DNA from 3 places in the Streptomyces incanus genome. Region 2 is predicted to be linked to each of the others. Evidence: riboswitches for the same ligand, from Rfam matches in the RefSeq annotation. Region 2 holds a riboswitch; each other region holds the start of a gene.
The links. A riboswitch is a leader RNA that binds a small molecule or an ion and turns the genes downstream of it on or off. The one in region 2 is predicted to bind cobalamin.

Region 1 (2,258 bases), on a different contig from region 2:
CTCTTGCTCTGGCCGGCCTCGGCCTGGCCTTCACGGGCGGCCTGATGGACCGGGGCGGCCGACGCTCCGAGGTGATCATGGAAGGCTCGGCCGTGGCCGATCAAGAGGCGCGTACGGTCACGTGACGACCGGCATCGGCCCTGAAGGGCGAGTGCCGGCACGAGGCCGAAGCGCAGGCCGGGCGTGAGGGACCACGGCTGGAGAACAGGGCCTCGCCCGAGCCGGCGGCTGCCGGCCCCCATCCTCCGGACAGCGCACGCTCGCAAGAGTGCCTCTCCATCGGTTCGCCCTCGTCGGCTGCCCGTGGGCACGTTCAAAACAGCTCTGTGCGGACGGGACGCCCTCGGGCGCCTCGCGCACGATCCCGTCGTGCTCGAAGCGCCCGGTGTGAAGGGGACGAACCGGGCAGGGGCCATCGGGCGCGGGCGGGCCCGACTCGGTGTCCAGGGGCCTGCCGGTGGCCTCGCGGTGACCGGCGGCAACGGTCTGCCGGCCGCCGTCGAGCACCGGGTCCCGGTTCGTCAGGCGCCCGGCCGTGTGGGACAGCCGGGGCGGAAACCGTCGGCGAACTCGGCGAGCGGTAGCGGAACGCATCGTCGCGGGCGTGAACGGCGGTGAGGTGCGCCCGCGACCAGGTCATACAAGCGCCTTGATACGCTTCCGGAGCCAGTCGTGCCACATCCGAGGCCAGGGAATCCGGTGGGAATCCGGAACTGACGCGCAGCGGTGAGGGGGACGGGCGGAGCACTCATGACGCCACTGGGGCGGCGGGTCGGCCAAAGGGCCGGCGCGCACCGCCCTGGGAAGGCGCTCCGTCCGGGCGAACCCGAGTCCGAAGACCTGCTGGCACCTCGCCGCCGTCGGCGGTGGGGCCCTTTGTAGGCCAGGCTCCGCGTACGAGCCCCGACAGTGCAAGGCGTGCCCGTGCCCCGTGCTCTCTCCGATCCCCGCTGCCGTGCCGCAGCCTTTCTCCTCACCCCCGCCCTGCTGCTCACCGCCTGCGGCGGAGCCGGCGACGCCGCCGCCGACAGCCCGGAACAGTCCGCCGCGTCCGGCTACCCGCTGACCTTCGACAACTGCGGGAACCAGGTCACGGTGGAGTCGGCACCCGAGCGGGTCGTCTCCCTCAACCAGGGCACCACCGAGATCCTGCTCTCCCTCGGCCTCGCCGACCGCATGGCCGGCACCGCCACCTGGACCGATCCGGTGCCGAAGGGCCTGGAGAAGGCCAGCGCGTCGGTCCCCCGCCTGGCGGACGACACCCCTTCCTTCGAGAAGGTGCTGGACACCGAACCCGACTTCGTCACCGCCTCCTTCGTCTCCACGCTCGGCAAGGGCGGCGTCGCCACCCGCGAGCAGTTCGAGGAACTGGGCGTCCCCACATATGTTTCCCCGGCGGACTGCGCCGCCGGGAAGGACAACGACAGCGGCGGCGACGGCTCCCGCAGCACGGCGCTCACCCTCGACACCGTCTACGGCGAAATACGCGATCTCGCGCGCGTCTTCGACGTCGAGGAGCGTGGCGACGAACTGGTCGCGGAACTGAAGGAGCGGGTGCGCAGGGCCACCGACGGCCTGGACGCCTCCGGCGCCTCCCTCATGTACTGGTTCGCCAACTCCCAGTCGCCCTACCTGGCCGGCTGCTGCGGCGCCCCCGGCGCCATCACCCGCGAGGTCGGTGCCGAGAACGCCTTCTCCGACACCCACGACGAGTGGCCGCAGATCAACTGGGAGACCGTCGCCGACCGCGATCCCGACGTCATAGTCCTCGGCGACCTGACCCGCAGGTCCCAGACAGCGGAAACCGCCGACGCGAAGATTCGTTTCCTGGAGACCAATCCGGCCACGCGCAACCTCGCCGCAGTGAAGAAGAAGCGGTACGTCCTGCTCAGCGGCCAGGCGATGAACCCCTCCATCCGCACCGTCGAAGGGATCGAGCAGGTCGCCGCCGGCCTGCGCGATGCCGGGCTCACCAAGTGAGCCTCCGCGCCCTGCTGCTGACCGGCGGCGGGCTCGCGGCACTGGCCGCCTCCGTCGCCGTCGCCGTGACCATCGGGCCCGCCGACATCTCCACCGCCGACGTGTGGGCGTCGGTGATGGCCCATCTGGGCGGTGGCGAGAGCACGTTGACGCCGCTGCGCGACGGCATCGTGTGGAACCTGCGGATGCCGCGCACCCTGCTCGCCGCCGTGTGCGGCGCCGGACTCGCCCTGTGCGGCGCGGTCATGCAGTCCCTGCTGCGCAACCCGCTCGCCGAC
Region 2 (2,258 bases):
GTCGTATCCCTCGTCCCGCAGCCGGCGCAGGAGGGCCACCGCGCTGGCGGGGGTGTCCAGGCCGACCGCGTTGCCGATGCGGGAGTGCTTGGTCGGATAGGCGGACAGGACGAGGGCCAGGCGCTTGTCGGCGGCCGGGATGTGCCGCAGGCGGGCGTGGCGCACGGCGATGCCGGCCACCCGGGCGGCGCGCTCGGGGTCGGCGACGTAGGCCGGGAGGCCGTCGGCGTCGATCTCCTTGAAGGAGAACGGCACGGTGATCAGGCGGCCGTCGAACTCGGGCACGGCGATCTGGCTCGCGGCGTCCAGCGGGGAGACGCCCTCGTCGCTCTCCTCCCAGGCGGTGCGGGAGCCGGTCAGGCACAGGGCCTGGAGGATCGGCACGTCCAGGGTGGTGAGGGCGCCCGCGTCCCAGGACTCGTCGTCGCCGCCGGCGGACGCCTCGGCGGGCTTGGTGCCGCCGGCCGCGAGGACGGTCGTGACGATGACGTCCGCCGCGCGCAGCTCCTCGATCAGTTCGGATTCGGGGGCGCGCAGGGAGGCCACGTACAGCGGCAGGGGCCGCCCGCCCGCGTTCTCCACGGCGTCGCACAGGGCGTGGACGAAGGCGGTGTTGCCGCTCATGTGATGGGCGCGGTAGTAGAGCACGGCGACGGTCGGGCCGTCGGTGTCCTCGCGGGGTGTGCGCTCCAGCGGGCCCCAGGTGGGTGCGGGCGCGGGCGCCTCGAAGCCGTGGCCGGTGAGCAGGACCGTGTCGGACAGGAAGCGGGCGAGCTGCTCGAGGTTGGCGGGTCCGCCGTGGGCGAGATAGGCGTGCGCCTCGGCGGCGATGCCGACGGGAACCGTGGAGGCGGCCATCAGCTGGGCGTCGGGGGCCTGTTCACCGGTGAGGACGACGACCGGGCGGCCGTCGGCGAGCAGCAGGTCGAGGCCCTCCTCCCAGGCGCGCAGTCCGCCGAGGAGGCGTACGACGACCAGGCCGACGCCCTCGAGGAGCGCGGGCAGGTCGTCGAGCGGGAGGCGGGAGGGGTTGGCGAAGCGGTAGGGCACCGGGCCGTCGGCCGCTCGCGCGCTGAGCAGGTCCGTGTCGGACGTCGACAGGAGCAGGATGCGGGGGTGCGTCGAGCGCTCCCCGGACGAATGCGGCATGCGTCGGCCGGCCTTCCTCGGGGTCCGCGCCCCGGGCAGTGTTGGACGGCGGGAGTTCCTGACTCGTCCGGCCTCCTGGTGGCCGGACTCACAGTGGCGGGACCGCGCCGGATTCGCACCGGCTTCCTCCCCTGTCGCCGTCGTGGCGAGGGCGGATCTGATGATCCGCCGAGATCATAGTAAGGGTCGGGGGAAGAGGGCAGGGCTTGGACGCCGTGTGACGGTCGGTATGCTCGCCGCCATGTCCACGGCTTCCCTCCCTCCGTCGTCCCAGGCCACAGCGGTCTCACGGGACCGCGGTGACGCCTGTCCGGGGTCGTTGCGGCTGCACACCGCCGACGACGGCGCGCTGGCCCGGGTCCGGGTGCCCGGTGGGGTGCTCACCGTGCCGCAGGCCGAGGTACTCGCGGACGTGGCCGACCAACTGGGCGACGGCGAACTGCATCTGACCTCGCGCGGCAACGTGCAGTTGCGTGGACTGCGCGACGACTGCGGCGCCCGGCTCGCCGGGTCGCTGGACCCGGCCGGACTGCTCCCGTCACGCGGGCACGAACGGGCACGCAACATCGTCGCCTCACCGCTGTCCGGCCTCGACGGACGGGGGGTCCGGGATGTGCGGCCGTGGTTGTCGGCCCTGGACGAGTCGCTGTGCGCGAGCGAGGCGGCGCGGGCGTTGTCCGGGCGGTTCCTGTTCGCGCTCGACGACGGACGCGGCGATGTCGCCGGACTCGGCGCCGATGTGACCGTGCGTGCGGTCAAAGACGGCGGCGCCCTGCTCGTCACCGGCTCGGCGGACGAGGCCCTGCGGGTGTCCGGGGACGAGGCGCCCCGGGCCGCGCTGCTCGCTGCCGAGGCGTTCCTCGAGGTGCTGCGGGAGACCGGGGCACAGGTCTGGCGGGTCGACGAACTGAGCCTCTCCCCAGGTGAGTTGACGCATGTGATCCGGTCCCGCCTGACCGGCGCGGGCATCGACTGCGTTCCGGCGCCGAACGACCGCGCCACAGCGGAGGGGCCGCCTTTGGGAGTGATCGGGGCGGCCCTGTCCGTCCATGCTCCCCTGGGCCTTCTCACGTCCCGTCAATGGCGGACCGTGACCCGGGTGGCCGCCG
Region 3 (2,258 bases), on a different contig from region 2:
CCGTTGGAGTACCCGTTGGTGCCGCGGATCAGCGAACCCCGCGAGCGGATGCGGGAGTAGGCCAGGCCGATGCCGCCGGCGTGCTTGGAGAGGCGGGCCACCTGGTGGTAGCGGTCGTAGAGGGAGTCCAGCTCGTCCTTGGGGGAGTCGAGCAGGTAACAGGAGGACATCTGGGGGTGCCGGGTACCGGAGTTGAACAGGGTGGGGGAGGAGGGAAGGTACTCCAGGCGGCTCATCAGGCCGTACAGCGCGGCGACTTCGTCCACCGCGCGGGGGGTGCCGTTCTCGGCGAGACCGGCGGCGACCCGCAGCAGGAAGTGCTGCGGTGCCTCGACGACCTTGCGGGTGACCGGATGCCGCAGCAGATAGCGGCTGTACAGGGTGCGCAGCCCGAAGTAGCCGAAGCGGTCGTCCGCGCGGGGGTCGATCAGCGCGTCAAGACGGTCCGGGTGCAGCAGGACGAACTCGGCGGTCCGGTCCGCGATGAGGCCCTCGCGGTGCCCGGCGGCGATCGACGAGGTGAACGACGTGACACCCTGCGAGGCGGCCTCGGCGCGGATGCCGAGGGTCAGCAGGCGGGCGGCGAGCCGGGAGTAGACGGGATCCTCGGAGATGAGCCCGGCCGCCGCCTCGGTGGCCAGCTCGCGCAGCTCGGCCTCGTCCGCATGGGCGGACCGGCCGCGCAGCGCGGCGGCGGCGACCCGGCCGGGGTCGGCGTCGGGGAGATCGGCGGTCAGCTCGGTCAGGGTCCGCAGCAGCGCGGCACCGGGGCCGTCGCTCACCTCGACCGCTGAAGCAGGATCGGCTGGCGCGATGGTCACGTGGGGCTCTCCCTCGCTCGGCACGGGGCCTCGGCGAGGGCGGGGGCAGCACACGGGCACGCGAACGTGCCACGCGTCCACCGGCCCATTCCGCGAGGCCCGGACGTCGGGCACCCGGACCGGACGGCCGGGCGCACTGTCGGCAGGTCCTCGGACTGAAGCCCGTGCGGGCACGCGGGAAACGCGAACACGCACAAGTACACCGTTGCGGGACAGTTCCGGATTCGCACCGGATTCCCCTGCGGCGACAGCGAGCATGAGCATACATCTTGTGCCGGGCGCTGTCGGCAGTCCCATATCTTGTGTCCCGGCGGGCGCTGCGGTGCAGGGCCCGCAGGGGTGTCGGAGCGTCAGCTCATAGGCGGGCAGCGTGATGTCGTCCAGGTGCGGAACGGGGTTCCAGTCCCGCCCGGGGGAGCGGACGAAACCGAGACGCTCGTAGATGCGGTGGGCCGTACGCATCGTCCGCCGGGTCGACAGCACGATCCGTACGCACCCCTCCGTGGCCCGTGCCCGGTCGGCACAGGCGCGGACGAGGGCCTCCCCGACACCCCGACACCCCGGCGCCGGGCTGTGCGGGCAACCGCGAGCATCCGGATCTCCGCCTCGCCGGGCCCGGCCATATCGGCCATCGGCCCGCCGCGCGGTACGAACGTCACCCCGTCCAGCACCCTTCCCGCGCCGCCCGCCTCCGACGTCCCGGGACACGCTCCGGTCCCCTCCACGGCGACCGGTGCCTCGGCGGCCGCGGCCCGCCCGGCGACGTCCCTGAGCTCACCGAGGTACGCGTCGCTCTCCCCGAAGTCGAGCAGCCCGTCGCGCAGACAGGCCTGCGCGGTGAGTTCACCGAGTTCCTCGAACTCGTACGGCTCCACCGGCCGGGTGACGATGTCTGTGGGGCGAGTGCGCCCCACGGGTACGACAACGGGCCGCCGGAGACATCCGCGGCCCGTTGTCGTACCCGCGTACCGCGTCAGCGCTTGCCGTCGGCGGCCGTGTCAGCCGTGTCCAGGGGCAGCTCGGTGCTGACGCCCGGATCGCCCGCGTCCGCCGTGTAGTCCTGCGGCCGGGTCTCGTCGATGCCCTCGGGCGCCTTGACGGCCCTCAGGACGAAGGTCAGGGCGATCGTGACCAGGACATTGACCACGAAGGCGGTGAGGCCGATGTAGCCGATCTCGCCGATACCCGGGATCACCTTGGACGAGCCGCCGAAGTGCTTCTGCGTCGGCGAGGCCACCCCGTACGCCGCGACCGTGCCGTAGACCATGCCGACCGCCCAGCCCGCGAGCAGCGCCCAGCGGTGGAACCAGCGGGTGAACAGGCCGCCCACCAGGGCGGGGAAGGTCTGCAGGATCCAGATGCCGCCCAACAGCTGGAAGTTGATGGCGACCGTCTTGTCCATGGTGAGGACGAAGACCAGCGCACCCACCTTCACGA

Region 1: linked by a shared signal. The riboswitch ahead of ACFP2V_RS35960 (ABC transporter substrate-binding protein) and the one ahead of cobN (cobaltochelatase subunit CobN) in region 2 are both predicted to bind cobalamin.
Region 3: linked by a shared signal. The riboswitch ahead of ACFP2V_RS22260 (ribonucleoside-diphosphate reductase subunit alpha) and the one ahead of cobN (cobaltochelatase subunit CobN) in region 2 are both predicted to bind cobalamin.

Annotation. Positions count from the first base shown of each region.
Region 1 is NZ_JBHSPC010000161.1:44,929-47,186, reverse strand. It holds gene ACFP2V_RS35965 (MFS transporter) at 1-125, shown strand, start outside; cobalamin riboswitch at 651-862, shown strand; gene ACFP2V_RS35960 (ABC transporter substrate-binding protein) at 925-1,980, shown strand; gene ACFP2V_RS35955 (FecCD family ABC transporter permease) at 1,977-2,258, shown strand, end outside.
Region 2 is NZ_JBHSPC010000036.1:14,099-16,356, reverse strand. It holds gene cobN (cobaltochelatase subunit CobN) at 1-1,149, opposite strand, end outside; cobalamin riboswitch at 1,183-1,333, opposite strand; gene cobG (precorrin-3B synthase) at 1,379-2,258, shown strand, end outside.
Region 3 is NZ_JBHSPC010000073.1:24,690-26,947, reverse strand. It holds gene ACFP2V_RS22260 (ribonucleoside-diphosphate reductase subunit alpha) at 1-821, opposite strand, end outside; cobalamin riboswitch at 946-1,085, opposite strand; partial or broken gene ACFP2V_RS22255 (GNAT family N-acetyltransferase) at 1,167-1,735, opposite strand; gene mctP (monocarboxylate uptake permease MctP) at 1,795-2,258, opposite strand, start outside.